Regions from separate parts of the uncultured Oribacterium sp. genome, predicted to be linked through region 2. Evidence: predicted binding sites of a transcription regulator. Region 2 holds the regulator's gene; each other region holds the start of a gene.

Region 1 (7,654 bases), on a different contig from region 2:
ATGATAAAAATATCTTCTTACAAAGAAAACTCTCGTTTCCTTCTTTTGTTTTTCCAAAAAATGATTCAAGGCATCCACCAAAGCCTGTTGATTCACATGCTCTTCCACATTATCCGAGGAAAAATGCAGATCCTCTCCAAGCTCCTCCACGCTTTCCGTAAAGCCCTCGGAAAAACGTTTTTTAGCCTTTAACATCTTCAATTTATTAATAGAAGTATTCTTTACAATCTTTCCCAGATAGGCTCTGAGAAATTGAGGGCGTTCCGGAGGAATGGCCTGCCAGGCCTTCAGCCAGGTATCATTGAGACACTCCTCCACATCCTCTCTTTGGGACAGTACCTGAGAAGCAATCTTTCCGCAATAAGCTTTAAAATTCTCCTGCAGGGCTGTCAAGCCCTCTTCCTTTCTTTGCCATAATAAGTCTATAATTTCTTGCTCTTCCATAGTTCTCCTTTAGCTTTTTATGGGATTTAGAAAGGATAAGGCAAAATTTTGATTTCTTTGTGAATTTTCTATTAGGCCTTCTTTACAGAAAGGATGGTTCCGGTAAAGGAATCCACCTCGGATAATTCTCCGGTGTACTTCACAACAACCTCATCACCCGCTTTTACCTCACTAAGACCTTCCGGAGCCTTATCAAAGTTCAGGGCATACTCCTTGCCGTCATCGGCTTTAATGGAGAACATAAAGTCCTTTACCTCCAAAATGCTTCCCTTGATTTCTTTGGCATCCTTGGCATCCTCTGCCCCCGCCTTTGCACTTTCCTGTGCTGCGGAAGACTCTGTCTTAGCGCCCTCAGACTGCTTTGTCTCTTTTCCTCCACAAGCCATCAGTCCAATACTCATCATTAAAGCTAATACAACAATTCCGGTCTTTTTCATAGTAATTCCTCCATCTTTATCAATGTTTCGGAAGCGAATTCTTCCGACATTTGGAAAGACAGAGGAAATCCTAAAAAGGTTACAAATTATTTTTATTTATTTTTATGACAGCTTTTTCTCCGCCGATTCGGCCGCTACTTTGCAGGGTTTTTCCACGAACCAGGGTTTCACAAAGACTGATATTATTTACGGTTCGATCAAAAAGACTCAAGGTCTCTTCCACCACCGTTTTCTTTTCCGAAGCAAGCTCTCTGTGAATCAGATCCGCCGCATCCTTCTCCAGAGGACTAAGCAATAAATCATCCCTTCTGGTTCCGGATTTTAAAATGTCTATAGCCGGGAAAATTCTTCTTTCCTGAAGCTCACGATTCAAGACAAGCTCCATATTTCCGGTACCCTTAAATTCCTCATAGATAACATCATCCATACGGGAACCGGTATCCACCAGGGCGGTAGCCAAGATGGTCAGGCTTCCTCCCTCCCGGATATTTCTGGCAGCACCGAAGAAACGCTTGGGCATATGGAGTGCCGCGGAATCCATACCGCCGGACAAGACCTTTCCGGAGGATGGCACAATCAGGTTGTAGGCTCTGGCCAGTCTTGTAATACTGTCTAAAAGGATACAAACGTCCTGCCCCTGCTCAACCAGTCGTTTTCCCCGTTCAATGGTCATCTCCGCCACTCTTTTATGGTGCTCCGGCAGCTCATCAAAGGTGGAATAAATCACCTGCACCTTATCCCCCACAACCTCTTCCATCATATCCGTTACTTCCTCGGGACGCTCATCAATCAGAAGAATCATCAAGGTCATATCCGGCTGATTTTTCAGAATAGACTGGGCAATCTGCTTTAAAAGCGTGGTTTTTCCCGCCTTGGGAGGAGAAACAATCATTCCTCTCTGTCCTTTTCCGATAGGCGCCAAAAGATCCAGCACTCTTAAAGAGGTAGGCACTCTCTTCCCTTCTCTTTCCATATGGATTCTTTCATCCGGGAAAATGGGTGTAAGCTTATCAAAATCCGGTCTTCTGAAAATGGCAGAAACCGGCAGGTCGTTGACCGTTTCAATATACAGAAGGGCATTGTATCTTTCCTGGGGATTCCTGGACTTGGCATAGCCGTAAATCATATCTCCGGTTTTCAAATGAAAACGTCGAATCATCAGGGAATTCACATAGACATCCTGCTCTCCCGGCATAAAATTTTCGGAACGAATAAAACCGTAGCCGTCAGCCATAACCTCCAGGATTCCATGTGCTTCCTTGGCATCCGTGTCCCTGGGGCCTTCTCTACGAACTTCTTCTCTAGGCACATTGTCCTGAGAAGCATTTTCCAAAGACTCTTCTCCAACCTCAGGGTTTTGGGCGCTTTCTTCATAAGACTCATGAGAAACAGCTTCTTTTACTTTGCTTGCTTCCGTTTTCACTGCTACAGTTTTCTTTGTTTCAGCCTTACCTCTTTTCGCTACAGTCTTCTCTTTTTTTTCTGCATTATTTTCTTCGTTCACTGTAGCATTTTTTTCTTCATTCACTGTAGTCTTTTTTTCTTTCACTGTCGCCTTTTCTTCTGTAGCAGACTCAGCCTCTACAGAAGCTTTTTTTCTGCCTCGTGTTTTTTTCTCAGCACTCTGCTCTTCCCCTTCGATAAGCACCGGTGAGGATGCATCTTTCTTTTTTGTTGAGGCTTTACGCGGTTTTGTACCGGCTTTGCTCTCCTCCGTAGCAGTCAGCAACAGTTCTTCTTGAATCTCCGTGGATTTTTTTCTTGGCATAAATACTCCTTCGATGGAAAATGAAAAATACTATAGAATTACTTTATTAAAATGAATTAGCCGGGAAGTTTGATTCAGGGGAAGCCCTGATAAGAAAAGAGGGACGGAAATCCGAAAAGATTTCCTCCCTGTGTTTAGGATGGACCTGATGGGAGTCGAACCCATGTCCGAAAACGAATTCCCTCTCCTTCTACTATCATAGTACGCTTCAAGATTCCCCACTAGGATAAGATGCGCACGTCTTGTCCTAACCGGTATCCTCTAAATACGCCCGGTCGCGGGAGGAACCGCAACAGTCGTTTCTCACAAAAATGAGGTCAGAATCTTCCCGTGTGAGTGCAGAAAGGCTGGCCAGCAGCGCTTAGGCTGCTAATGCGTAACTATCGTTAGCGTTTAAATTTAAGTTTGAAGTTTAACGCGACTTCTTTCGGATAGCTTCTAAAGCTGCATCATCCCCGTCGAAACCGGTACAAGCCCTAAAACAGTCTTATTGTACGAGGAAAATAGCTATTTGTAAAGGATAAGCTTTATTTCTTATCAACTGACAAAATCTTTACTCTATATTGATTTCTTTAGCTTTCTTTATCAACTGACAAAATCTTTACCCTATTCTTGATTCTCCATCATTTTGAAAGAAAAGAAAATGGTTTGAAGAAAGATTTTAGCAGATATTTTTCTATTTACTCATAGAAAAAAGCAATATCTCCTGTATATTAGACAAATCTACAATTTCTCCTTCTGTTTTTCCTCTTCCGTGCTACAATAAGATTGTTAAATAAATAACCATTCCTTTTCAGAACACTTTTACCCAAAAGCAGTTCAAAAGGCTATGGACTAAGTTGTACAAAGAGTCTAGAAAAGAAATTGCAGGGAGATGCCAAGGAGGTTCAAAATGAAAAAGCTTAGAGAAATGAGAAATCCGCTAAAATATGTTCAGGGTAGAGACGCTTTGCTTTCCTTCTGTAAGGAAACAGAGTATATGGGAAAGAATTACCTCTTTGTCTGCTCCCACAGCGCCTATGAAGCCTGCCATGATAAATTAGAAAAAAGCTTCGAAGGAACGGATAAAGTTCGTCATTATGAAATCTTTGGAGGCATTTCCAGTGAATCGGAAATTGCCAGAATGCGGAAAATCGTAGAGGAACAGGGAATTGATACCGTAGTTGGTGTAGGTGGCGGTTCCGCCGTGGATACGGCGAAGGCAACAGCCTTTTACGAGAAGAAGCATATCGTCATTATCCCTACCGTTGTAGCCACCGATGCGCCCTGTACCGGTCTTTCCGTGATTTACCACGATGACGGCTCCTTCAAGGAGTACCTCTTCTATCCCACCAATCCGGACTGTGTTCTGGTAGACAGCACCGTAATCGCCAACGCACCGGTTCGCTTCTTGATTGCCGGTATGGGAGATGCGCTGGGAACCTATTTCGAAGGTAGAGCTTCTCTTCGTACCGAGTCTCCCAGTTTGGAAAATGCAGGAATTCCCGGAGCAGGAATGGTGCTTGCCAAGTATTGCTACGATAACCTGAAGAAATACGGAGAAGCCGCTCTTCTGGCCTGTGAAAATCATGTAGTCACCAAGGCCTTGGAAAACATCATTGAAGCCTGTGTTTACCTCTCCGGCGTAGGAGCTGACAATGTAAATGTTGCCGCTGCCCATTCCTTCTACAACGGTCTTACTTCTTTAGGCGGTCACAGCGCTCCCCACGGAAATTGTGTAGCCTTCGGTACTCTGGTACAGCTTTGTCTGGAGGGTGTAAAGAAGGAGGAATTTGAGGAGGTTCAAGATTTCTGCGTTGCCGTAGGACTTCCCATTACCTTGGCAGAGCTGGGTGATTTTTCCGATGCAGACCTCCACACCATCGCCAAAAATGCCTGTGTTCCCGGAGAAACCATCCATAATCTGGCAGGAGATGTAACGGAAACAGAGCTTTATGATGCCATGATTGCGGCAGATGCCTTGGGAAAAAAGAAAAAGGGTGGCTGTTAAACGCCTTAGAACAATATTAGTTTCTTTGAATTTTATCCCGTAAAAATCGGGTTCCCGTAAGCACATTGATTATCCCTCACATTGGGATAATCAATGTGCTTATTTTTTATCTCCACAAAGGAAATTTATCCAAGCAGGAAAAGCAGAAAACTCTCTATTTGGATAAGAAAAATCCTTTTCTATCCCCTTGAATCTCCATATTAAATATTGTAAATTGATAGGGAAAATTAAAAAATAAAATCAGGAGCTTTTATGAAACTTACAAAAATCGTATGCCCTAATTGTAACGGCACATTGGATATTCCGGAAGGAATGAAGGAAGGCTTTGTGAGCTGTAAATTTTGTAATACCAAGATTTACCTGGAGCCTCACAAACCGGATATCACACAAAACATCCATATTGACAAAGTAAACTATAATACGCCCTATACAGCTCCCCCAAAAAAGGAATCCCCAAAATATCTGTTAGGGATTCTTCTTGCAGTTCTATTTTTACCAAGTATTATTATCTTCCTTTCCCTGAGTCGACTTTTCTATAAAAGCTCCGACTCCTCCACCTCCATTGTAGCAAGTCCAAGCTACTGCACTACGCCGGAGGACAGCACTGTAATCAGCTTTGTGGAACAGGCCTTCAATAAGCCCGTCTCGGAACTGACTCCTGAGGACTATGCCTCCATTCAATATTTGGATATCCAAAAAAAATCGGGAAAAAGTGACAATACCGCTGAACAATGGGTATTTTCTTATGCTGACAGCGTAGATGAAGCAGGAAATGCTTTAGAAAAAAAGACCATTTCCCTCCCCTCTACAGACTCCATCGACGAATCCAGCCTTCAGGCTTTTACGGGCTTAGTCAGCCTTAATTTAGGTGAAAATATAAGCTTCAGCTATGATAATACGAACTATAAGCAGGATTTGAAAAATCTGAATAATTTGAAATATTATGCCGAACATGCTATCTATGCCGGTGATTTAAGTAGGATTCTTCCTCATCCTGAGGAGATTTTAGGACTTTCAGGTGTTAATTTTTCCAATGTTTTAAGTTTATATTTTTCTCAAGAGAACTCTGAGATAAATATAGAAAAAATCATGAGTGAATTCACTTCCCTGGAATCCCTTGACGTTCGTGTAGATGAAGACTATGAAGGTGGTCTTCTTTTCCTAAGAAACCTTCCCGGTTTAAAACGCTTGACCCTGGATATTATCGGAAATGATGCCGTTGTTTTAGATCTCTCTCCCCTTTCCTCTCTTAGTAACTGTACCGATCTTTCCATTACCGGACCTTATCAAGAGCCTTTGGACAATGTCAGCGTTTTATCCGGTATGCCTCAGCTTGAAAATCTCAAGCTGAAAAACATAACAAGCTTAAAGGATTTAAATTTTGTAAAAAACATGCCCAAGCTAAAGAGCTTGAGTTTAGATACTTTACCTATCCTTTCCTTAGATGGTCTGGCCAATCATCTTTCCTTAAACAGCTTATATCTGGATTGCCATGATGTGGAAAATGTAAATGCTTTGTCTACATTAAGTTCTTTACAAAAACTATACATTGACTATCATAACTATGATATTCCGGATTTACACGGCTTAACAGCATTGGAAGAAGCGAATCTCTTGGTTTGGGACTTGGATAAAATCGCCCACATGCCCTCTTTAAAGAAGCTGACGATTCGAAACTATATGTCCGATTACAGTGCCGACATTTTACGAGGAATGAATTCCCTGACCGACTTAAGCTTTGTAGGACGCGGAATCACCGGGCTGGTAGATACGGACTTGGGAAATGCATTGCGGGAGCTTCCCGCTTTGGAACGTCTTACCATGCTGGGAACCCCTATGGATCGCTATAAGGATTACACGAAAGCCCTTTCCAATATCGGGGTAAGAGAAATGTACTTTTATCCTGAGGATGACAGTAATGTAGCGGATGGTCCGGTTCTCAGTCTTTCCTTAAGTCGAATGGAAGACGACAACAGTACGGAAATTCTAGCCCTGGAAAAGGCGGAGATTCACAATGTAGATGATGACAGCAGGAACTTTGATCAAAATGCCAAAGCTTATCTGTCTCATTTTAAGGCAGTAAAAAAACTGATGATTCCCGGAAACAAACTGCAAAGTCTGGATTGTCTGGAAGGACTAAATACTATCGAAGAGCTGGATATCTCCGACAATTACATTTCCGATATCAGTATGCTAAGAAATCTCCCTAACTTAAAGAAGGTAAAGCTGTCCGGAAATTCCATTGCCAATATGGAGATCCTACCGGATACGGTAGAGGTGGTGGATAACTTGGAATGAGATAATGCTTCTAAACTGATACATTTGGACTATGAAGGCATTTGGATTTTAAAGACATCTGGATATGAATAAGTCAATATAAAAAAGGAGAAATATGAACTTTTTGCAATATTTTTTGGAAGGCATGGAATACATAATGCAGGATTCTATCTTGTTTTATTTTCAAGTATTTTTACTATCTAGTGCGATTATATGGCTTGTTCGTCGTCTAACAATTCTACGAACAGGGGGCAGTTTTTCTGCCCCCTACCATATCGTGGGAGATACCCTTTATATTCATGCGGGCTTAAGCTGTATCGGAAAACGTGCCATTCCCTTTTCCGAGATGCGTGCCGTCCATGTGGATCCTATCCATAGCCCTCATGGAGGAAGATATTATGCTATTCAAATTCTGAGAAAGTCCGGACTGCATAAGTTTTTCACCATTACAAATAACGAAAAGGGCAAGATGTATCTGGAAGAATTAAAGGAGGCTTTACGAAAGCATGGCGTGGGGGTGAAATATCTTTCCAAAGAGTATTGAAGGAAGGACTGTAAGAATCGAAAAATTCGCTCTGATGCAGTATGGGGCTGTAATGGAGACACGCTCCCGCTAACCTCGCCTTCGCAGCGGTACTAACCTCAAGCTTCGCTTTGCTCGCTTTCAGTAAGTACCGGCGGGCTCAGATTGTCCCCATTACAGCCCCATACTGCATCACTCGCTTCATCGTATCAGTT
Region 2 (7,654 bases):
CGAGGAGCTGTCTGCCAATATGCAGGATATTTCTCAATCCATTCAGGCTTCTACAAAGACTGCAGGAGATGCTTACAAGCTCCAGGGAGAAGCAGGAGTTGCGGTTCTTCAGTCCAATGAGAAGATGGAAGAAATGCGTAAGGCCATGGACGATATTACCGCAAAGTCCAATGAAATCAGTAAAATCATTAAGACCATTGATGACATTGCCTTCCAGACCAATATTCTTTCCTTAAATGCGGCTATCGAAGCGGCAAGAGCAGGAGCAGCCGGAAAGGGCTTTGCCGTGGTGGCGGATGAAGTAGGAAACCTTGCCCAGAAATCCGCAAAGGCGGCACAGAATACCGGTTTACTCATTGAAGAAACCATTGAAGCTGTGGAAAAGGGTGCAAAAATCACCGAAGAAACTGCAGAATCCTTAAATTCCGTTTCCAAGAGTACGGAAGAGGTAAACACCTTGATCGAGAAGATTTCTGCCGCATCCAGCAAGGATTTGGAGGGTATCACTTCCTTAAATCAGGGCTTACAGCAGATTTCTTCCGTGGTACAGGCAAATTCCGCAACAGCAGAACAGAGTGCGGCAGCCTCCGAAGAGCTTACCGGTCAGGCCAATAAGATGAATGAATTGGTGGAGCGCTTCCAGTTGAAGGAAGAGTAAGAAACAAAAGCTAAAACAAAAGCTAAGATAAAAGCTAAGAAAATAGCTAAAATAAAAGCAAAATAACAGCTTAAACATTAAGAAACAGCCTTTATGGATATGGGCCTGAAAAAGGGAAATCCGAAGCCGATTTCAGCCCTGAATTCCATAGAGGCTTTTTTGTATTTTTAAAGTCCAAAATTCATAGACATTTTTTTTCCCTATGGTAAGATAGAAAACGTAATTTTATAAAGAAACGGTCAAGAGCTTAGGAGGAAAAAATGAATAAAGAGATTGAAACGAAGGCAATAAACAGTATCCGTATTCTTTCTGCAGATGGAATCCAAAAGGCGAATTCAGGACACCCCGGATTACCCTTGGGGGCGGCTCCCATGGCATATACCCTTTGGGCGAAACACCTTCATTTTCATCCTGAGCATCCGGAATGGGATAACAGAGATCGCTTCGTTTTATCCGCAGGGCATGGTTCCATGATGCTCTACTCTTTATTACATCTTTTTTCCTTTGGGCTAAGTAAGGAAGATTTAATGCAGTTCCGTCAATTGGGTTCTCTTACCCCCGGACATCCGGAATATGGTCATACCAAGGGAATCGATGCCACTACCGGTCCCTTAGGGGCAGGTCTTGCTATGGCGGTAGGTATGGCTATGGCGGAAAGTCATTTGGCGGCAGAGTTTAATAAAGAAGATTTAAAGCTGGTAGACCACAGAACCTATGCTCTCTGTGGAGACGGTTGTCTGATGGAGGGAATTTCCTCCGAGGCTCTTTCCCTTGCCGGAACCTTGAAGCTGGATAAATTGACCATCTTGTATGATTCCAACAAGATTTCTATTGAGGGCAATACGGACATTGCTTTTACGGAAAATGTGGAACAGCGTATGCAGGCCTTCGGTTTCAAGACCTTGACGGTTGAGGACGGTAATGATATCGAGGCGATTTCCAAGGCTATTGAAACCGCCAAGGAAGACTGTTCTGCCCCCTATTTTATTACCATTAAAACCCAAATCGGTTATGGCGTTCCTAAGAAGATGGGAAGTGCTTCCGCCCATGGAGAACCCTTGGGAGAGGAAAATATTAAAGAGATGCGGAAGTTCCTAAACTGGGAAGAGGAAGAGCCCTTCCTTGTACCAAAGGAGGTTTATGCCCACTATGATGCTTTGGTAGAGGAAAAGAAGACTTCCTACAGTGCCTGGGAGGAGTTAAGAGCAAAGTATGAGAAGGCCTACCCGGAGTGCTATGCCAAGTATTGTGCTTATCATAATCCGGGAAGTGCAGCCGCTCTTTTACAGGAGGAAAAGCTTTGGACAGCAGTGGAGAAGCCGGAAGCAACCCGTTCTTCCTCCGGAGAAGTGATTCAGATTTTAAAGGATTTGGTGCCGAATCTTTTCGGCGGTTCTGCAGACCTTGCCCCTTCCACAAAGACAGAAATGAAGGGAGAGGGATTTTATTCTCCGGAAAATCCTCTTGGAAAAAATATCCATTTCGGTGTAAGAGAGCTGGCTATGGCAGGCATTGCCAACGGAATTCTTCTGCATGGAGGACTTCGTTCCTATGTGGCGACCTTCTTCGTCTTCAGTGATTATGTAAAGCCTATGGCAAGACTGGCAGCCCTTATGGGATTACCCCAGATCTATGTATTAACCCATGACAGTATCGGTGTAGGAGAGGATGGACCTACCCATGAGCCAATTGAACAGCTGGCTATGCTGCGTTCCACTCCGAATTTCCGGGTGTTCCGTCCCTGTGACAGACAGGAGACTGCGGCGGCTTGGTTCTCCGCATTGTCCAGCACGGATTGTCCTACAGCTATTGTTCTAAGCAGACAGAATCTTCCTCAGTATTGTAAGGATGGAAGAGATGCTTTGAAGGGCGCCTATATTCTTTCCGGAGGAGAAGAGGAGCCTGAGTTAATCCTTATGGCCACCGGTTCTGAAGTAGAGCTGGCAGAAGAGGCAGCTAAGGTACTTCGCGGAGAAGGAAGAGCGGTTCGCGTAGTTTCCATGCCTTCCTTAGAAGTATTTGCTCTGCAAAGTCCGGAATATCAGGAGAAGGTATTACCCAAGTCTTGTAGAAAGCGTATTTCCATCGAGGCTCTTTCCACCTTCGGTTGGGGCAAATATGTAGGCTTTGAAGGAAAGAGTATCGGTCTGGATCGCTTCGGCGCCTCCGGTCCTGCCAAGTCCCTTTTCCAGGAATTTGGATTTACGGTAGAAAGAGTTGTGGAAGAGGCAAAGAGCTTATAAATTTTCTGTTCAAGGAGGAAAGAAATGAAATTTTATATTGATACAGCGAATGTAGCGGAAATTCGAGAAGCCTATGATATGGGAATCATTGCCGGTGTAACCACTAATCCTTCTCTCATTGCCAAGGAAGGTCGGGACTATCAGGAAACCTTGAAGGAAATTGCTTCCTTTATGGATGGCCCCATCTCCGGAGAAGTACGGGCGGACAGTGACACCGCAGAGAAGATGATTGCGGAGGGACGGGAGATTGCCGCCTTGTCCAAAAATATGGTGGTAAAGATTCCTATGACAGCAGAAGGTTTAAAGGCTGTAAAGGTGCTTTCCCAGGAGGGAATCAAGACCAATGTAACCTTGATTTTCTCTGCAAACCAGGCGCTTTTGGCAGCCAGAGCGGGAGCAAGCTATGTTTCTCCTTTCTTGGGAAGACTGGATGATATTTCCTCCGACGGTCTTATTCTGATTCAGGATATTATGGATGTTTTCAGCCAGTATCCGGAGCTGGAAACAGAAGTGATTTGCGCTTCCGTAAGACACCCGATTCATGTTTTGGAATGTGCAAAGACCGGGGCGGATATCGCTACTGTGCCCTTTAAGGTTTTAATGCAAATGATTTCCCATCCTCTGACAGATCAGGGAATTGAAAAATTTAAGGCAGATTATGCGAAGGCATTTCCAACGAGATATCGCACGCTTGCGAGCGACACTCGTTATAAATAAAGAATTGACATCTTTTTCACAGCACAGTATAGTAAAAAATGCTGTGAAAGATGACAATTTATGAGGGGACTATGGAAAAAAAAGGAATATCCCAGGCGGTAATACAACGTTTACCCAGATATTATCGTTACCTAGAGGATTTAATGGATCAAAAAATTGATCGTATCTCTTCTTCGGAACTATCCAAAAGAATGCATTTGACTGCTTCCCAGATTCGACAGGATTTGAATAACTTCGGCGGATTTGGACAGCAGGGCTACGGTTATAATGTGAAGAATCTTCATGAGGAAATCGGGAAGATTCTAAATATCGATCGAGAGCATCCTATGATTATCGTAGGGGCCGGACATTTGGGCATTGCCTTGGCCAATTATACGAATTTTCGTAAAAGGGGCTTTGTCCTTCGAGGAATTTTCGACTCCAACCCCAAGCTTTGGGGAGAGAAGGTAGGAGATTTAAAGATTGCGCCTATGGAGGAGATTGAGTCGGTGGTAAAGCAGTACCACATCCGCTTGGCTGCTATATGTATCCCTAAGGATGTGGCTGTACCGGTGGCGGAGAAATTAATTTCTTACGGCATTGACGGTCTCTGGAATTTTGCCCATGTGGATTTGGAAGTACCGGAGCATGTGGTGACGGAAAATGTTCATTTGTCAGAAAGTCTTATGCGCCTGTCCTACCGTGTCTTCGAGGAGCGTTCATGATTTTGGGAATCGGCTGCGATATATTGGAAATTGCCCGTTTAGAAAAATTAGTAAAAAACAATTATACCCATAGGGTATTCACAGAAGAAGAACGCCGGCAAAGTGAGGGAAAGCTCTCTCGCTTAGCCGGTGATTTTAGTGTAAAAGAAGCGGTATCCAAATGCTTCGGCACCGGTGTCAGAAGCTTTTCTCTTTTGGATATTGAAGTGCTTAGAGACAGTCTGGGGAAACCCTATGTGAAGCTCTACGGCGGCGCGGAAAAGATTTTTCTGGAAATGGGAGGAAAGTCCCTTCATGTCAGTATCAGTAATACCGGAGATCTGGTAATGGCTTATGCGCTTATGGAAGGAGAAGGCTTTTAGATAATGCAACGAGAGTTTGATACATGCTAAAAGATAGAATGAGATTTTGATAACTTCCAAAAGATATGATGAGATATACAATCGAAAAGATATGATGGAATTCTGATAAAATCGAAAAGATATGATGAGAGTCTGATGAATTCTATAACTGCGGTAAAAATCTTACAAAAGAGGAACAGGATGGCTTCAAAATGAAAATTTATATTCCTAAACGAAATCCGGCTTCCCATAAGGGCTCCTATGGAAAATGTCTGATAATTGCGGGAGCGGAGGGAATGGCCGGAGCAGCTTATTTTGCGGCTCTGTCCGCCTATCGTACCGGTACCGGGCTGGTGAAGCTGTGCAGTGCAAAGCAAAATTGCGGTATTTTACAAAGCTTAATTCCGGAAGCCATTATTCTGTCTTTTCCGAAGGGAAAGGAGAATTTCCAAGAATTGGAAAAGGCGATAGAATGGGCGGATTTTCTGCTGCTTGGTCCGGGAATGGGCACAGGGAAAGAGGCAGAAGATCTATTGCGTTTGGTTTTGGATAAGGGAAGGGCTCCTTTATTGATTGATGCGGACGGACTCAATCTTCTTTCTCGGAATTCTGATTTGCAAGCTTTGGCAAAATCCTATGGAAGGAAATCTCTTTTATTTTTAACCCCTCATCTTATGGAGTTTTCCAGACTTTCCGGGAAAAGCCTTACAGAAATCGAAAATCGCGGAGGAGAAATTGCAAAATCCTTTGGAAAAGAGTACCATTGTATCTTGTTGTTAAAGTCTCACGATACCATGGTGATTTCTCCTGATGGGGGGCTTGTCTATCAAAGGAAGAGAAGCTGTGCCGCCCTAAGCAAGGGAGGCTCCGGAGATGTATTTGCCGGAAGTATAGCCGGAATTTATCTGATATTAGAGGAAGAAGCTAAGCGGAAAGCAAAGGCTGATTTATCTCAGACTGCATTTTCTTTAGAGGGCTCTAATGAGAAAAACTCTGATGTGGTAAAAGAAGATAGTTCTGTAATGCCAATAGAGCAAGGATGTAAAGCGGCGATTTTGTCCTGTGAGGCGCAGATTTTAGCCGGAGAGCTGGCTGCCAAGGAATGGGGAGAACATGGAGTCCTGGCTGAAAACATTGCTAATGCCATGGGTAAGGCTCTGAATCGTTTGGAAGAGCAGGGATGCTCAATAGACCAAAGCTAAAACAGGGAAGACAAAGAGTGAATCAAGAAATCTGACAAACTAAGAAGAAGTAAATAAGACGGTAAAAGAAGACGGTAAAAGAAGGTAAAGCAAGAAATGTGTTTGGGAAGAGAAAGCTACGGCAGAACCTATGCGGTAGTGGAGTTAAGTTATTTACAGGATAATATCAAGGCAGTGAAATCCCATCTTCGGAAGGGAATGCAGTTTTGTGCCGTAGTGAAAATGGATGCCTATGGTCACGGAATCGTGGAGGTAGCCAGAGCCGTAGAGGAAGAATGTGCTCTCTTTGGGGTAGCTACCATTGAAGAAGGAATTATATTACGAAAGGGAGGAATTACAACCCCCATATTAATTTTGGGAGTGGTTCCCAAGGGGCAGTACAGAAGTCTTTGGCACTATGATATTATGCCCTCTCTGTTTACCAGAGAGCAGGGAGAAGCTCTCTCCGCTATTTCCCAAAAGGAGGGAAAGAGTCTGCCCTGTCATTTGGCTTTGGACACCGGAATGGGAAGAATCGGCATTCAGGTAGAGAAAGAGGGCGCTGTAGAGCTGGGACTGGAACTTTTCTCCCTGACCGGAATTGAAATCTGCGGTATTTTTTCTCATTTTGCCTGCTGTGACGATAGGGATAAGTCTTATACGGAGATGCAGGAAAGGCGTTTTGCAGACTATCTTAAGGCTTTGGAGGAGAGGGGAATCAAGCTTCCCCTCTGTCATCTTTCCAACTCTGCGGGAATTTTAGAGGGACGGGGAGTACAGTACGATATGGTGCGGGACGGCATTGCAATGTATGGGCTTTATCCCTCCAAGGACATGGAAAGAAAGCTACCCTTGAAACAGGTTCTCTCCTGGAAGGCTAAAATCAGTCATATTAAAGAAGTTCCGTCAGGAGAAGCCATTTCCTACGGTGCAAGCTTTGTCACCCGGGAACCCATGCGGGTGGCCACTGTGCCGGTGGGCTATGGAGACGGGTATCCCAGAGTTCTTTCCAATAAGGCGAAGGTTTTAGTAGGAGGAAAGCCTTGTCCCATTCTTGGCAGAGTTTGCATGGATCAGTTTATGATTGATGTAAGTCATACAGAGGCGGAAGTCTTTCAGGAGGTTACCCTTCTGGGACAGGAGGGAGAGGAAGAGATTTCTCTTTATGATTGGGAAGAATGGGGCGTTTTTTCCTATGAATTCCTCTGTAACTTGGGAAATCGAGTACCCAGAGTATACAAAATGAAGGGAAAATGGGTGGGAACCTATGATCCCTTGTCTTCCTTACATATTGAGGAGTATCAGGAGGAAGAAGGCTAAACCGCAGAAGAAGCCTAAAGTGCTGAAGAAGCCACTTTAGCTTTTATGCGGATGGAAATATAACTAGAACTAAAGGAATTAAAAATAAATTCAGAGGCCCCAAGGCAAGGGAAGGACTTGTTTTTTGGAAAAAAACTTGCATAGAAGGGGAAGACTGGCTAATATAGAAAAATATTATAGAAAGTAGGAGATAAGCATGTCAGGACATTCAAAATACTCAAACATTAAAGCAAAGAAAGAGAAAAATGATGCCGCAAAGGGAAAGATTTTTACCATTATCGGTCATGAAATCGCCTTAGCCGTAAAGCAGGGAGGAGCAGATCCTGCCAGCAACTCCAAATTAAAGGATGTCATTGCCAAAGCGAAGGCTAACAATATGCCCAACGATACCATTCAGAACGGTATTAAGCGTGCAGCAGGTGCCTTGGATACGGTGAACTTTGAAGAGCTGCAGTACGAGGGCTACGGGGTGAACGGAGTAGCCATTATC
Region 3 (7,654 bases), on a different contig from region 2:
TTGGCTGATTCTGTCTTTTTTATCCAAAGTACTTCCTATTCATTTTCATTTCCGCCACCGATTTCCTGATCCTCTCGGCTTTCCTCGGTGCTCTGGTCTTCCGTCTCAGTGACTAAGTTTTTATCGCTTAATTCCTGATTCTTCTTTCCCTCCTCTGTAATACTGTCCAGCATTTCCACCTGGGTCATGGCTGTACTCAGAGTGTATTTTCCCGGAAGCAACTTACTGTGGTAAAGCTTGGCTTTCAGGGCAAAGGCCTGGGCGTTTTGAATAAGTCCCAAAGACTTGGCGTTTTCTCCCACTTCCTTCCAGGACTCCCCCTCCTGAATATCCAAAGTGATTTCCCTTCCCGGTGAGGCTTCCATGGCATGGTCGTACATAAGACCATGGCCATAACGATAGGCAACTTGTACCCCCTGCAAAATCAAAAACAAAAGAAATACGAGAAAAAGAAAGCGTACAGATACACTCATCAATATTTGGGTAAATGCCCTTAAGAAGCTCCTTTTCTCCATTTTCCGTTTATACCTCCATAATTACCGGTAAAATCACAGGATTTCTCTTAATCTTCTTCCAAAGGAAGTCGGACAGTCCATCCTTAATCTGGGTCTTAATCTTCCCCCAGTCGCTGACATGGGTGCAAAGACAGTCATCCACCACATCCTGCACCGCCACTCTGGCTTCTTCCATTAAATCCTCAGACTCCCTTACATAGACGAAGCCTCGTGAAATCAAATCCGGTCCTGCCATCAGATGTCCTGAATATTTTTCCAGGGTAAGAACCACCACAATGATTCCGTTCTGTGCCAGGTTCTGACGGTCTCTCAGCACAATATTTCCCACATCTCCGATGCCCAGTCCGTCTACATAAACACCGCCGGCCTGCACCTTTTCTTTGATGCTGTAGCTGACTTCTTCTCCATTCGCCGTGAACTCCAGTACATCACCGTTGTCCAGCATCAGGCACTTATCCTTATCTACACCGACAGATTCCGCCAGCGTTGCTGCAGATCTTCTATGATGAAATTCACCATGGAAGGGTACAGCATACTTGGGCTTTACCAGGGAGTACAAAAGCTTCAAATCCTCTGCGCAAGCATGTCCGGAAACGTGGGTATCCTGCATAATCACCTTAGCATGGAGCTTACAAAGTTCATTGACTACTCTATCTACCGCCCGCTCATTTCCGGGAATGGGGTGAGAAGACATAACCACCACATCATTGGGGCCAATGCTGACCTTCCTATGCATACCGCTGGCCATACGGGAAAGAGCCGCCATAGACTCTCCCTGAGAACCGGTAGTAATCAGAACAGTCTGCTCATCCGGATAATCCTTTAAGTTTTCAATGTCAATGAGGGTACCTTCCGGGATATGGATATATTCCAGCTCTGAAGCTACGGAGATAACATTCACCATGGAACGTCCCTCCACTACAACCTTTCTCTTATACTTTGCGGCAGTGTCGATAATCTGCTGCACACGATCCACATTGGAGGCAAAGGTTGCCACAATAATTCTGCTATTCTGATGCTCTGCAAAAATCAAATCAAAGGTTCTTCCCACTGTCTTTTCCGACATGGTAAATCCTGGCTTTTGAGAGTTGGTGGAATCGGAAAGCATAGCCAGAACGCCGTTCTTTCCCAGTTCTGCAAAGCGCTGTAAATCTATCTGATCCCCAAAAACAGGTGTGTAATCCACTTTAAAGTCTCCGGTATGGATAATCACACCGGCAGGAGTGGTAATCGCCAAGGCAGCCGCATCCTGAATAGAGTGGTTGGTCTTTACGAATTCCACCTTTAAATCTCCGAAGTTCACGGTTTGACCGAACTTCATGGTCTTCATCTTCACCAGCTTATCCAAACCGTTTTCCACAAGCTTCCGCTGAATCAAAGCCAGGGTGAGCTTTGTGGCATAAATCGGCACATTAATCTGCTGTAATACATAGGGCAACGCGCCGATATGGTCCTCATGGCCATGGGTAATCACAAAGCCCTTCATTTTATGAATCTTGGACTTGATGTAGCTGATATCCGGAATAACCAAATCAATTCCCAACATATCGTCTGTAGGGAAGGCCAATCCGCAGTCCACGATAATCATGGTATCCTCTGTCTCAATGGCAGTGATGTTCATACCGATTTGATCCAGTCCTCCCAAGGGAATTACCTTCACAGAGCCCTGAAAACTGTGCTTGGGCTTTCTTCCCTTTGCCTTACTCTCCGATACCTCCATGGTTCCGGTGAGCAACGGGAAATGCTCCGGACTGTAAACCGGCTTATCCTCCTCCCTGCCTCTGGGTCTTAAGGGATTTTTTCTTGGGGTTGGCACGTTCATCATCCTGCTTTCCTGCTTCGCCGTTGCTCTGGCATTAGCTGTTCTGTAATTTCTCTTCCCATCGGTATTTTTGGATTTTCCAATTTGACTCTTATGAACGTTTACGATACGATGAGCCCCTTCTACCTTCTTCTTTTCACTGTTGTTGCTATTTCCGTTATTTCCTTCTTTCATTCTATTCCTTTCTTAGTCTATATTCATTTGTATTTATGTATGTTTCTTTGCATTTGTATTTTTTTGCTTACCATTTTCCTTCGGGTATTCCCCTGCCCTAACTAAAGAGGAGTTCCAATCCCAATTCCGTCTTCCTATGACACCGTCTTTCTATGGCGCTATCTTTCTATGGTAATATCTTCTCCGGAAAGCAGCTCTGCGAAAATATCCATAATGCGTTCCGCCTCTTCTCCCTCCGCAAAACTGAAGTCTGCTTCTTCGTCCTCAGGCGCGGATGTGTCCTTCATCACATAGCAAACGCCGTCTTCCCCTTCTTTGGCATCGGTAACCAAAATATAGGTCACCCCCTGTACCACAGTCTCCTCCAAAATCTCCAACTCTAAATCATCTTCTTCTGAACGTAAACGAATTCTTCCGCCTTCCATTTTACCCTTCCTCTCTGTTTCGAAGGTAATCCTCTAAAATTACCTGAGCAGCTACCTGATCTAAAACTTCCTTTTGTCTATCCTTGGGAACTCCGTTTTCTCGCAAAATACCTTCCGCTTCCATGGTACTGAGCCTTTCATCATACAAATGTATGGGAAGCTCTATTTTTTTCTTAAGCATTTCCTGAAAGGCCAGAACCCGTTCTACCCTTTCTCCTTCACTACCGTCCATGTGGCAGGGATAACCCAGAACCAACTCTTCCACCTGATATTCCTTGCAAGTTTCCTGAATTTCTTCTACGGTCTTTCGTAATTTTCCTTCTCTTTCCCGCCAAATGGTTTTAAGAGGCTGAACAATGATACCCAAAGGATCAGTGATGGCGAGCCCCACTGTTTTGGATCCGTAATCTAATGCTAAAATCCGCATACTACTCCTACTGAAACTGAAGAAAAGGTCTCTCCGGAACTCCAGACAGACCAAAAAAGCTTATGACTTTTTTAATTTACTCTCTACATAATTCCGCATCAACTCTTCCAGGAGTTCATCCCGCTCTACCTTATTAATCAGGCTTCTCGCCCCCTTATAGCTGGTAATATAGGTAGGATCTCCGGACATAATGTACCCCACTATCTGGTTAATAGGGTTATAGCCCTTCTCTGTCAACGCTGTATAAACTTCCTTTAATACCTCTGATGCCGCCAAACTGTTCTGCACCGGTTTAATAATCTGGGTATGGTTCATCTCATTATTCATAAAAACACGTCCCTCTCAAAACTTGCCTTATTCTATCTCATTTTTATCGATTTCGCAAGTCCGCTTTCCTTACTTTCTTTTTACAGTCCCCATGATTTCCTACACAATATGACGACAAAAAAAGGCCAAAGAATAAGTTCTTTAGCCTCTTTTTCCTATCCCTGCATCAATGTATTTTTCGGAAAGTATCGATGCATTAGGGAATTTTTCTATTAGCTCTGGAATTTTGCTGCGGATTCTCCTGCAATTTTTCCAAAGACAGTAAAGTCTGCAACAGCATTTCCGCCTAAACGGTTAGCCCCGTGTACTCCTCCGGTAACTTCTCCTGCCGCAAAAAGTCCGGGAATTGCATTGCCGTTCTTGTCCAAAACCTCGGTGACTTCATTGATGCGAAGTCCTCCCATGGTATGATGCACGCCGGGAGTCACCTTAATAGCATAGAAAGGTGCTGTATCCAGTGGGTCCGCAAAGCTGGTTCTTCCGAATGCGTTATCCTCTTTCTTTGCTACACTTTCGTTCCACTCAGTAATGGTCTTTTCTAAGGCATCCTCGGGAACCCCCATAGCCTTGGCAAGGCTCTTGGCATCTTCACCGGTCACGGTATATCCGGACTTAATATAGCCCTGAATGACTGCGGATTTCTCCACCATCTTATTATCAAGCACCAGATAAACCTGAGAATTGGTCTGTTCAATCTCCGCCTTGGATACCGCATCTCTGGTTCCTACCTCGTCGGTAAAACGAAGACCTTCCTGGTTCACCAGAATAGCGCCGTCTCCTCTTAATCCCTCTGTAATCAGATGGGCATCCGTAGTAGTAACAGTCGGATGAATCTGAATCTGATCCATATCTACGGTGTCCGCTCCAACAGCTTCCGCCATGGTGATTCCCTGTCCCAAAGCACCGGGTGCATTTGTGGACATATAGCCCTTTAAGCTTGGCTGGTACTTTTCCACCATCTCCTTATTAGCTGCAAAACCGCCGGTAGCCACAATAACCACAGGAGCTTTAACCTCTACAGAGTTGCCGGAGCTTCCCTTAGCCTTTACACCGGAAATCTTGCCATCCTCTGACTTGGTAATTTCCTCCGCGGTTACGGAAGTCAGTAAGGTAATCTTATCCCGTTTTTTCAGATTCTCCTCTAAAATAGGAATCATGTAAGAACCGACTGCAATCACCTTTCCGTTTTCATCCACAGGACGGTGAATTCTCTTTACGGAAGCTCCTCCAAAGGAACCTACATTATGAATGGTCATTCCTAATTTTTCAAGATAATCAATAGCCGGACCGGATTGTTCAGCCAATACCTTGACCAAAGTAGGATTGTTCTTGCCCTTTCCTCCCACCATGGTATCCAATTCCATCAACTCTACGGAATCAAAATATCCTTCCGGATTGGCCTGATAAGCGGCGTATTGTTCCTTTACCTTGGCAGCTAAGGCGGTAATGGTTTCATTGTCACTGTACTTTTCCGTAGCTGTTGCCAGAGTTTTCTCTACTCCTGCTCCTTCTTCAAAGGGATTCTCGTTCTGCCACTTGGTCGCTGCCGCATTCATACCTCCGGTTGCACGGATAGAGTTTCCTCCCACCATAGCCTGGCTTTCCAAAATCACAACAGATTTTCCCAAATCCGCTGCGGTAATAGCGGAAATCATTCCTGCCCCGCCGGCACCGATAACTACCACATCCGCTTCCAGATTCCGGTCCTTCTCCGGCTCTGCTTTGCTGCCTCCACCGCTGGGAGTACTAAACTTATCTGTAGAGAAGCCCATTTCCTTAATAGCCTGCTCTACACCGGTACGGAGAGCCGTGCTGGATACGGTTGCACCTGCAATACCGTCCACGTTAAAGCTTTGCTGTTCCACCATTAAAGCCGGAAGAGCTTCCACTGCTTTACTTCCGATACCCTGGGTTTCAGAATTGCTTAAGATATTTACCCCATACAGTTTATCCGCATCTGCGGTGACCTCCAATGTCATGTCTCCTCCGAAACCGGCTACTGTAACCTTCTGTGTCTTTGCCGTATCCGGAGCATCCACCTTTCTTGCCTGTTCTGTATTCCAAGAACGAATCCCTAAAATCACAGCGCAGAGAATGCCGGCGAAAATCACCAAGTAAGATAAAAATTTCTCGTTTTTCATACTACTCCTCTACTCCTATAAAACTCCTACTCTTGCATCGTTATATTTATAACATAAATCTTTCTATTTTGACTATTAGCAAAAACTCGCGGAAAAAACCATATTTTCCGCGAGTTTCTATCAATTTTTACAAATTCACAATATATAGGCAAGAATACAGTTCTTTTAAGCCTTTTTCTCCTCTACGAACTGTAAAAGAAGCTTTTCGGAGCGATCTACAAACTGCTTCATTTCTTCTCCGTTTAGACTGGCATTTTGAATGCGGGCAAGATCGTAAATCTGCTCTTCAAGAAGCTTTCCTTCCTCTGTTTCCAAAAGCCCCTCATGCTTTAGAAGATAATCCACCAAAGGATGCTTTTCATTTAACACCAGACTCTCCTCCAGTGGAAGCTCTCCCATGGGCATGCCGGAAATGGCATACATTTTCATCATCTCCTGCATTCTTCTGGATTCCTCGGAAATAGACAGTAGTGCAGCCGGTGTATTGGACAGCAGTCTTTCCAGTTTAATCTTCAACTTATCCTTGGCAAGATTCTTTTGGAAGCTCTTTTCCAATTTTTCTGAAAGACTATGAAGATTTTTCTGTTCCTCCTCGGAAAGCTTCTCCTGCATAGCCTCCTGGAAGTCCGCATCGATTCTTTGGAAACGAAGCCCTTCATTTTTCGCCTCTAATTCAGTAATAAAGGCGGAATCGATTCTTTCCGTAAGATATACTGCTTCCTTCTTATGCTCTTTAAAAATACGAATATACTGACTCTGGGCCAAGGCATCAGAAACATAGTAGACTCTTTGGACCTTTTCCTCCTGTTTTTCCCCATCCTCGGACTGTGTCTCTGAACCGCTTTCATTTATATTTCCATCGGAAGCCTGCTTATCTTTCTGCTGACTCTCTTTCTTATTCTCGGCATTCTCGGAAGCTGCTTCTGAATCGTCCTTCTTCTCTTTAAGCTCCGGTAAAGTCAGATACTTATCCTCCAGATCTTTAAACAGGATATAGTCCTTCATTTTCTCTGCAAATTTCTCATCTCTAAGAATACCATACTTGATAAAGGGAGAAATATCGTCCCAATACTTCTCATAATTCTCCCGATCCGTCTTGCATAAACCGGAAAGCTTCTCAGCTACTTTTTTCGTAATGTAATCGGAAATCTTCTTGACAAACCCGTCATTTTGCAGCTGAGAACGAGATACATTCAACGGAAGATCCGGACAGTCAATTACACCCTTTAAAAGAAGCAGATACTCGGGGATTACCTCTTTAATGTTATCCGCAATAAAGACCTGATTGTTATAAAGCTTAATTGTGCCCTCAATGGATTCGTATTCAGAATTAATCTTTGGGAAATACAGAATTCCCTTTAAATGATAGGGATAATCCATATTTAAATGAATCCAGAACAAAGGCTCCTTATAATCATGGAAGGTCTTCCGATAAAAATCCAAATACTGCTCTTTCGTCACTGTGGAAGGAGACTCTCCCCAAAGCGGATGGATTTCATTTAAGAGCACCGGACGCTTTTCAATCTTCAGCCTTGCCTCCGTTTTTTTCTCCTCACCCTTCTCGTCCTTTTCCAGCTTCTCCGGAATCTCTTCCAAGACAAGATCCTCCGGAAGCTTTTCAGATGCCAAGATTTCCTGGCTGTCCTTAGGAAGCTTCTCCAGATAAATTTCAACCGGCATAAAGGAACAATACTTCTCAATAATGGAACGCATCTCCCATTCATTGGCATACTTTAAACAGTCATTATTCAAATGAAGGGTAATCTCCGTACCGTGAGAAGACTTACTGCCCTCCGTCATACTGTAGTCCGTACCGTCATCAC
Region 4 (7,654 bases), on a different contig from region 2:
TATGAGGGCTGGAAACGGGATAGAAAATTTTTCCAAAAATGTATTTCATGACGGTGTAATGCGGGAACGTTTACCAAAAAATGTATACCAGAAGCTGAAGAAAAGTATGCAGGAGGGCTATGCTTTAAGCCCTGACTTGGCAGACGCAGTGGCTCAAGGAATGAAGGAATGGGCTATTGAACAGGGTGCTACCCACTATACCCACTGGTTCCAGCCCTTATCCGGTATTACTGCGGAAAAGCATGAGGCCTTTTTAAGCCCTGTGGGAGAGGGAAAGGTAATGCTGGAATTTTCCGGTAAGGAATTGGTGCGTTCCGAGGCGGATGCCTCTTCCTTTCCCTCCGGCGGTTTAAGAGCCACCTTCGAAGCCAGAGGCTATACGGTTTGGGATTGTACCAGTCCCGCTTTCCTGAGAAAGGACGGAGAGACCACAACCCTCTGTATTCCTACAGCCTTTTGCTCCTATACCGGAGAGGCACTGGACAAAAAGACTCCCCTTCTCCGTTCTATGGAGGCAATTAATCGGGAGGCTTTACGACTCCTTCGTCTTTTTGGAAATCAGAGCAGTCGTTCCGTTAAGGCGACTGTTGGCGCAGAGCAGGAGTATTTTCTGGTAGACCGGGAAAAATATCTTAGAAGAAAAGATCTGGTATATACCGGAAGAACTCTTTTTGGCAGAATGCCGGCAAAGGGGCAGGAGCTGGATGACCATTATTACGGCGTTATCCGGAAGAGAATTGCTGCCTTTATGGGAGATATGGACCAGGAGCTTTGGGCTCTAGGGGTTCCGGTAAAGACCGAGCACAACGAGGTGGCACCTGCCCAGCATGAGATGGCTCCCATGTTTGAGGAAGCCAATTTAGCGGTGGATCACAATCAGCTGGTGATGGAAAATTTAAAGAAAGTAGCCTCCCGGCATGGCTTAGAGTGTCTTCTTCATGAAAAGCCATTCGAAGGTATTAACGGTTCCGGAAAGCATAACAACTGGTCCTTGTCCACCGATGACGGTATCAATCTGATGAATCCGGGAGACACACCCCATGAGAATGTGCAGTTCCTTCTGGTTTTGGCTTGTGTTTTAGCTGCTGTGGACAACCATGCGGATTTGCTTAGGATGTCTGCGGCAAATGTGGGAAATGACCATAGACTTGGGGCAGATGAGGCTCCTCCTGCTATTATTTCCTGCTTTTTGGGTAGCCAACTGGAAGAGGTGGTATCCCAACTCATCGGAACAGGCTATGCTACAAAATCCACAAAGGGAGAGCATATCAATACCGGTGTACGTTCTCTTCCGGATGTGGCAAGAGATGATACGGATAGAAATCGTACCTCGTCCTTTGCCTTTACCGGAAACAAGTTTGAGTTTCGTATGGTGGGCTCCTCCGATTCCATTGCCGGCGCCAACATTATCCTGAACACCATTACGGCGGAGCAGTTTAAGCTGGCAGCGGATTTTCTGGAACAGCAGGAAGACTTTGAGACGGCGGTACATGATTATCTGAAGAAGCTCTTAAGAGAGCATGAGCGGATTATTTTCAATGGAAACGGCTACGGAAAGGAATGGGTAGAGGAGGCGAAGAGACGAGGTCTTCCCAATCATCCGTCTATGGTGGATGCCATCTCTGCCTTAACCACGAAGAAGTCTATCGATTTATTCTCCTCCTTCGGCATTTATACGGAGACAGAGCTTAGAAGCCGAGAGCTGGTGGAATACGAACATTACAGTAAGGTGATTTCCATTGAGGGAAGAGCCATGGTGAACATTTCCGGAAAACAGATTATTCCGGCAGCGATTCGTTTTGTGCAAAATCTGGCAGAATCTCTGAATGCCGTTAAAGCCGCTTCTCCGAAGGCCAGCACCTATGCCCAGGAAAAGCTGCTAAACCGGGCTTCTCAGTATTTGGAGGATATGGAAAAGGCCAGAGAAAAGCTTTTGCAGCATTTGGAAGAGGCTGCGGAGGTTTTGGAGGAAAAGGAAAAAGCCTTTTTCTTCCATAAGGTGATTACCAAGGATATGGCAGAGCTGCGAGAGCCGGCAGATTTACTGGAGACTATTATGGATAAGAGCCTATGGCCTTTCCCAAGCTATGGAGACCTTTTATACGAAGTTTCCGAAATTTAAAGAGCAGATGGTGAAAGTGGAGCCCCATAAAATAGCATAAGGGGATGTGAAAAATCATTTTTGCATCCCCTTATGAATAAAAATAAATTCAAAAAATCGTAAAGTAGTACAGGAGATATTTTTCTTTTTTTCTATTATAATGTTCATAATATGACGATATATAATCATAATGAACGTTACTGCCTAGCATAGAAGAGGAGAAAAAATGAATTCCTGTACTATTTTATTGAGAAATATGATGGAGCATCCGGAGTACAGCCAAAGACAATGGGCTGAAGAAACAGGAATGTCCCTGGGAAAGGTGAATCAGTGTATCAAGCATTGGGAAGAAGAGGGCTATCTGGAAAAGCAGGAAGGAAAGGGAGAGAAGCGGAATCTCACGGAAAAAGGAAAGGCCTTTTTGCAGGAGCACAAGGTGGATGCGGCACTGATTTTGGCTGCAGGCTTCGGCTCCCGCTTTGTTCCTCTAACCTATGAATGTCCTAAGGGACTGCTGGAGGTTTTTGGAGAAAGAATGATTGAGCGGCAGATTAAGCAGCTCCATGAGGTGGGAATTAAGGATATTACCATCGTGGTAGGATATTTGAAGGAGAAGTTTGACTACCTTGTGGATGCTTATGGTGTGAAGCTTTTATATAATCCGGAGTACTCAACGAAGAATACCATCGGAACCCTATATCATGCCCGTAAAGCGGTGGAGGGGAAAAACTTTTATATTCTTTCTTCCGACAACTGGATGCGGGAAAACATGTATCACAGCATTGAACCGCTATCCTGGTATGCGGCAAGCTACATGGAAGGAGAGACCAAGGAGTGGGTTTTAGACTGCGGTAAGGACGGACAGATTAAAAAAGTGGAAGTAGGCGGAGAAGACGCCTATTGTATGTACGGTCCTGTATTCCTGAAGAAGGAATTTTTCTCTGCTCTTCGCCCCTTTATAGAGGAATACTACCATAGACCGGGGACGGAGGATTTTTACTGGGAGGATGTGCTCCGTTTAGAGTTAAAGCATTTGCCTCCAATCTATCGAAATGAGCAAAAGGACGGACAGATTTATGAATTTGAAAATTTAGAAGAGCTGCGTCTTTTTGATGAAAAGTATAATGACCATTCCGGCTCGGAAGCCATGGAGCTGATTTCTTCGGTTTTTCGGATTCCGGAGCGGGATATTGTAAAGCTTCGCTGCCTAAAGGCGGGAATGACCAATAAATCCTTCCTTTTCAGTATCCATGAGGAAAGTGAAAATAAAGACTATGCCGGAAAGGATTTCATTTGCCGAATCCCCGGAGTGGGAACCGGCAAGCTGATTAACCGAAGAGAAGAAGAGGAAATCTACAGCATCGTAAAAGATCTGGAGATTACAGAGGAGCTTCTGTACTTTAATCCGGAAAACGGCTATAAGATTTCCCGCTACTATGAGGAAGCCAGAAATGCAGACTTTTCCAAACAAGAGGAAAGAAGAGCCTGTATGAAGCTATTATTAAAGCTGCACGAAGGAAAAAAAGAGGTGAATCACGCCTTTTCCCTGGGAGAAAAAATCCAATATTACGAGGATATTTGCCTGGAAGGAGGCGGAGAAATCCCATACCAGGACTATGGAAAAATCAAAGAAGGGATGAAAAGGATGCTTCAGTTTACGGAAGGAACGAATCCCCCCCTTTGCCTTTGCCATATCGATGCGGTGCAGGATAATTTTATCTTCACTAGGGAAGGGGTGAAGATGATTGACTGGGAGTATGCAGGTATGGCAGACCCCTTGCTGGATATCGCCATGGGAGCAATCTACTCCTATATGGATTTTGAAGAGGCAAAGCAATTTTTGAAGGATTATCTGCAGGTTGCGAAGGCGGAAGGAAAAGAAAAACCGCTGATCCTTAGCAGAAGAACAGAAGCAGATTTGGAGAAACTACTGATTGCCTATATGGGATTATCAGGACTGCTATGGAGCCTGTGGTGTGCTTATAAGATGAGAAAAGGACAGGAATTTGGAGAATACAGTCTGAAAATGCTTAGATACTTCAAGGATGCCAAGAAGATTTTGGGAATTTAGAACCTGAATCGTTTTTAGATTTGAAAGCCATGAAGCTAGACTTGGCAATAAAGTATAATCTCAAAAGTAGCCATTCAGTCATTAGCTCAAAAGTCTTAACTCAGCCATAAGCCTAAAAGTGGCGAAGCCACTTTTATAAAAAGCAGCCGATGCAGATTTTTGCTCATAAGCTAGCTTATGGACAAAAATCCGTATCGGTTGCTTTAGCATTCCTACGGAATGCGTAGGCTTATGGCGTGCAGCCCGAATGCGTAGGCTTATTATGGCGTACAGCCAACGCAGGCTTAAACGTATATAATTCATGAGTTTATAAGCTGCACAGGCTCAAAAGAGTACTGCCTACTCATTCTTATAACGCCTATCCAAATCGCCGATAAGAATAAGAACAATTCTTTATACTATTTTCACTTTTATTCTCCACAAAATAGTATAAAATAACTCTATTGCTAAAAAAATATCAAAATTCAAGGAGGAATCCCATGGCAAAAACAATACTAGTAGGAGCTAACCACGCAGGAACAGCCTGCGCAAACACCATTTTGTCTTATCCCAATCAGGAGCTTACCATTTATGACCAGAACAGCAACATTTCCTTTTTAGGATGTGGAATGGCACTCTGGATCGGAGAACAGATTCATTCCGGAGACGGCCTGTTCTATGCAAAGCCACAGGACTTTCTGACAAAGGGAGCCAAGGTAAATATGGAGTCTCAGGTACTTTCCGTGGATTATGACAAGAAGACCGTTAAGGTACAGCTTAAAGACGGACAGGTGATTGAAGATCACTACGACAATTTGGTTTTTGCTACAGGATCCATCCCCAACAGAATCCCGGTAAAAGGCTTTGATTTAGAAAATGTGCAGATGGTAAAGCTTTACCAGAACGCTGCGGAGGTTATTGAAAAGCTGAAGAATAAGGGCGAATTCAAGAAGGTATGTGTTCTTGGAGGAGGCTATATCGGTGTGGAGCTGGCGGAAGCCTTCCAGCGTCTTGGCTTGGAAGTAACCTTAATCGATATGGTGGATCGTATTCTTGCAGGATATTTTGATGCTCCCTTCTCCGACGAGTTGAAGAACAGAATGGAAGAGCACGGCATTAAGCTTGCTTTGGGTGAGAAAGTAGAAGAGTTCTTAGGAGAGGGTAAGGTATCCGGCGTTAAGACCGATAAGGGTGTATATGATGCGGATATGGTAATCTGTGCAGTGGGCTTCAGACCCAATGCAAGCCTGGGAGCGGACCACTTAAAGTTGTATCAAAACGGTGCTTATCTGGTAAACAGAAAGCAGCAGACCAGCGATCCTTCCGTTTATGCCATCGGAGACTGTGCAAGCCTTTATGACAATGCAAGAGGCAGAGAAAACTATATCGCCTTGGCGACCAATGCGGTACGTTCCGGCGTTGTAGCAGGCCACAACATCTGCGGAACTCCTGTAGAAAGCTTAGGCGTTCAGGGCTCCAGTGCTTTAGGAATCTACGGCTACAAGCTGGCATGTACCGGACTTTCTTTAGCAGCGGCGGAGAGAGAAGGTATGGACGTATCCTACGAGGATTACGAGGACACCCAGTTCCCTGCATTTATGGAAGTGGAGAATCCGAAGGTGAAGATTCGTATTGTTTACAAGAAGGAGGATAAAAAGATTGTGGGTTGCCAGTTAGGTTCCAGCTACGATGCAACTGCCATCATTCATTTCTTCTCTCTGGCTATTCAGAAGGGCCTGACCATGCCGGAGCTTCCTTTGGTGGATCTTTTCTTTATGCCTCACTTCAATCAGCCCTATAACTATGTCACCAGAACAGGATTGAACTGGCTGAATAAGGAATTAGGCTTAAAGAGCTAAGAAACATCCTTAAAAACGGAAAAAATTCTTATAATTGTTAAGGAAAAGTAAGAGCTTAGTATAGAAATTTGAAAGCTTGCTATGCTATAGTTTAGAAAAGACGAAAATAGGCAGTTTTCTATAGGAGAGCTGCCTTTTTCATAGACTTATATAGAATCCGTTTTAAAGGGAGGAAGATTATGAAACTGGGAAAGAAATTCGGCATAAAAGCTTTGGTACTTGGGCTCTGTGTAGCCAGCCTTTCGCTGACAGCCTTTGCGGCGGGATGGGGACAGCAGGACGGAAAGTATTACTTTGTGGATCCTAAGACCAATCAGAAGGTTAGCGGAAAGTGGATTCATACATCTTCCGGATATTATTACATTGGAGCCGATACCTATATGGTAACCGGCTGGAAGAAGATTAATAACTCCTGGCACTATTTTCGTCCATCGGGTCTTATGGTAACCGGTTGGAGAGAGATTGATAAGCAGTGGTATTACTTAAAGACAGACGGTACCATGCAGACCGGCTGGTTGAAGCTGCAGAAGGATGGAAAGGATGTTTGGTACTATCTGAAGGCTTCCGGTGTTATGGCCAAGGGATGGAGAAAGATTTCCGATAAATGGTATTATTTCCGTCAGGAAGACGGCTCTTTGGTTATGGGACAGTGGCAGAAGATTTCCGATAAGTGGTATTATTTCGGAAATGACGGTGCTATGCAGACCGGATGGTTACAATTAAACGGAACTTACTATTATCTTTCCGCAAGCAATGGTAATATGGAAACGGGCTGGAAGACGGACACAGACGGCAATAAGTATTATTTGGATCCTTCTAACGGAAAGATGGCTAGAGCTTGGACCAAGATTGAGAACGTTTGGTACTATTTCCAGGATAACGGTAAGATGGTGAAGGGATGGCTGAAAGAGAAGAGCCATTACTACTATTTACAGGACGGAAAGATGCTCAGCAATACCACCGTTAATCTGGAGGGAAGGGACTTTAGCTTTAATGAGCACGGTGTTTGCACCTCCGATATTTCCAATGTAACGGCTACCGAAGCCAATGCGAATACCGACAATACCAACAATAACAACAATAATAACAACAATAATGTAGGCCCCGGAGGAAATAGCGGTAATACTCCCGGAGGTGACAGCAATAGCCAGAGTAGTCCTGCAAACGGAGACGGCCCCAGCAGTAACGGTCCCGGTGGAAGCAATTCCTCTTCCTCTACTCCCGGCGGTGCACAGGGACAGGGAACCATTCAGGAAGGCAATACCCAGGGACCACAGTAATATAAAATTGCCTTGAGTCCGATAGGACTTTTTGTCCGGAATTCTCTATAGAATTTTTGCTAAGCACTTAAAAACAATGTTTACTGTTAAAAAGCAAAATAAGAAATACTACTTCTAAAGAATAGGTCTGAAGAGGGGAGCTTCGAGAGTTACCCTTCTTCAGACCTATATTAAATGGAAGATTTTTACAGAACTATTCTTTATAAAAAATTACGCCTGTATATTGCCGCAAAACAAGGAACTTATGCTAAAATATGGCAAGAAATTTACTCGTCAGGAATCGCTTTATTGTTTCTTAGAGAGGAGTAGTCATGATAGAGGATTATTTAGAAGCCAAAAAATTAGGAGACAGAGCCTATAGAAA

The links. Region 2 encodes Rex, which represses fermentation and respiration genes when NADH is low (regulators of the CRP and FNR family bind a similar motif). Its sites were predicted from a motif close to ATTGTTAANTANTTAACAAT; they were not measured.
Region 1: the regulator Rex is predicted to act here: its motif matches at 3,417-3,436, upstream of RDQ32_RS04380 (glycerol dehydrogenase).
Region 3: the regulator Rex is predicted to act here: its motif matches at 5,868-5,887, upstream of RDQ32_RS07375 (flavocytochrome c).
Region 4: the regulator Rex is predicted to act here: its motif matches at 4,615-4,634, upstream of nox (H2O-forming NADH oxidase).

Annotation. Positions count from the first base shown of each region.
Region 1 covers NZ_CABSXI010000015.1:35,866-43,519, reverse strand. Annotated here, with positions in the region: gene RDQ32_RS04400 (RNA polymerase sigma factor) at 1-444, opposite strand, end outside; gene RDQ32_RS04395 (DUF1344 domain-containing protein) at 516-881, opposite strand; gene rho (transcription termination factor Rho) at 961-2,649, opposite strand; RNA gene ssrA (transfer-messenger RNA) at 2,787-3,126, opposite strand; gene RDQ32_RS04380 (glycerol dehydrogenase) at 3,542-4,639, shown strand; gene RDQ32_RS04375 (leucine-rich repeat domain-containing protein) at 4,892-6,937, shown strand; gene RDQ32_RS04370 (hypothetical protein) at 7,032-7,460, shown strand.
Region 2 covers NZ_CABSXI010000072.1:1,651-9,304, forward strand. Annotated here, with positions in the region: gene RDQ32_RS09655 (methyl-accepting chemotaxis protein) at 1-658, shown strand, start outside; gene tkt (transketolase) at 919-2,901, shown strand; gene fsa (fructose-6-phosphate aldolase) at 2,926-3,618, shown strand; gene RDQ32_RS09670 (redox-sensing transcriptional repressor Rex) at 3,690-4,322, shown strand; gene acpS (holo-ACP synthase) at 4,319-4,684, shown strand; gene RDQ32_RS09680 (NAD(P)H-hydrate dehydratase) at 4,876-5,865, shown strand; gene alr (alanine racemase) at 5,962-7,164, shown strand; gene RDQ32_RS09690 (YebC/PmpR family DNA-binding transcriptional regulator) at 7,361-7,654, shown strand, end outside.
Region 3 covers NZ_CABSXI010000036.1:12,971-20,624, forward strand. Annotated here, with positions in the region: gene RDQ32_RS07345 (O-methyltransferase) at 1-27, opposite strand, end outside; gene RDQ32_RS07350 (endolytic transglycosylase MltG) at 36-515, opposite strand; gene RDQ32_RS07355 (ribonuclease J) at 523-2,235, opposite strand; gene RDQ32_RS07360 (DUF1292 domain-containing protein) at 2,670-2,936, opposite strand; gene ruvX (Holliday junction resolvase RuvX) at 2,938-3,363, opposite strand; gene RDQ32_RS07370 (IreB family regulatory phosphoprotein) at 3,424-3,690, opposite strand; gene RDQ32_RS07375 (flavocytochrome c) at 3,903-5,831, opposite strand; gene htpG (molecular chaperone HtpG) at 5,997-7,654, opposite strand, start outside.
Region 4 covers NZ_CABSXI010000038.1:11,638-19,291, forward strand. Annotated here, with positions in the region: gene RDQ32_RS07545 (glutamine synthetase III) at 2-2,122, shown strand; gene RDQ32_RS07550 (sugar phosphate nucleotidyltransferase) at 2,328-4,172, shown strand; gene nox (H2O-forming NADH oxidase) at 4,652-6,010, shown strand; gene RDQ32_RS07560 (N-acetylmuramoyl-L-alanine amidase family protein) at 6,190-7,290, shown strand; gene RDQ32_RS07565 (BMP family ABC transporter substrate-binding protein) at 7,602-7,654, shown strand, end outside.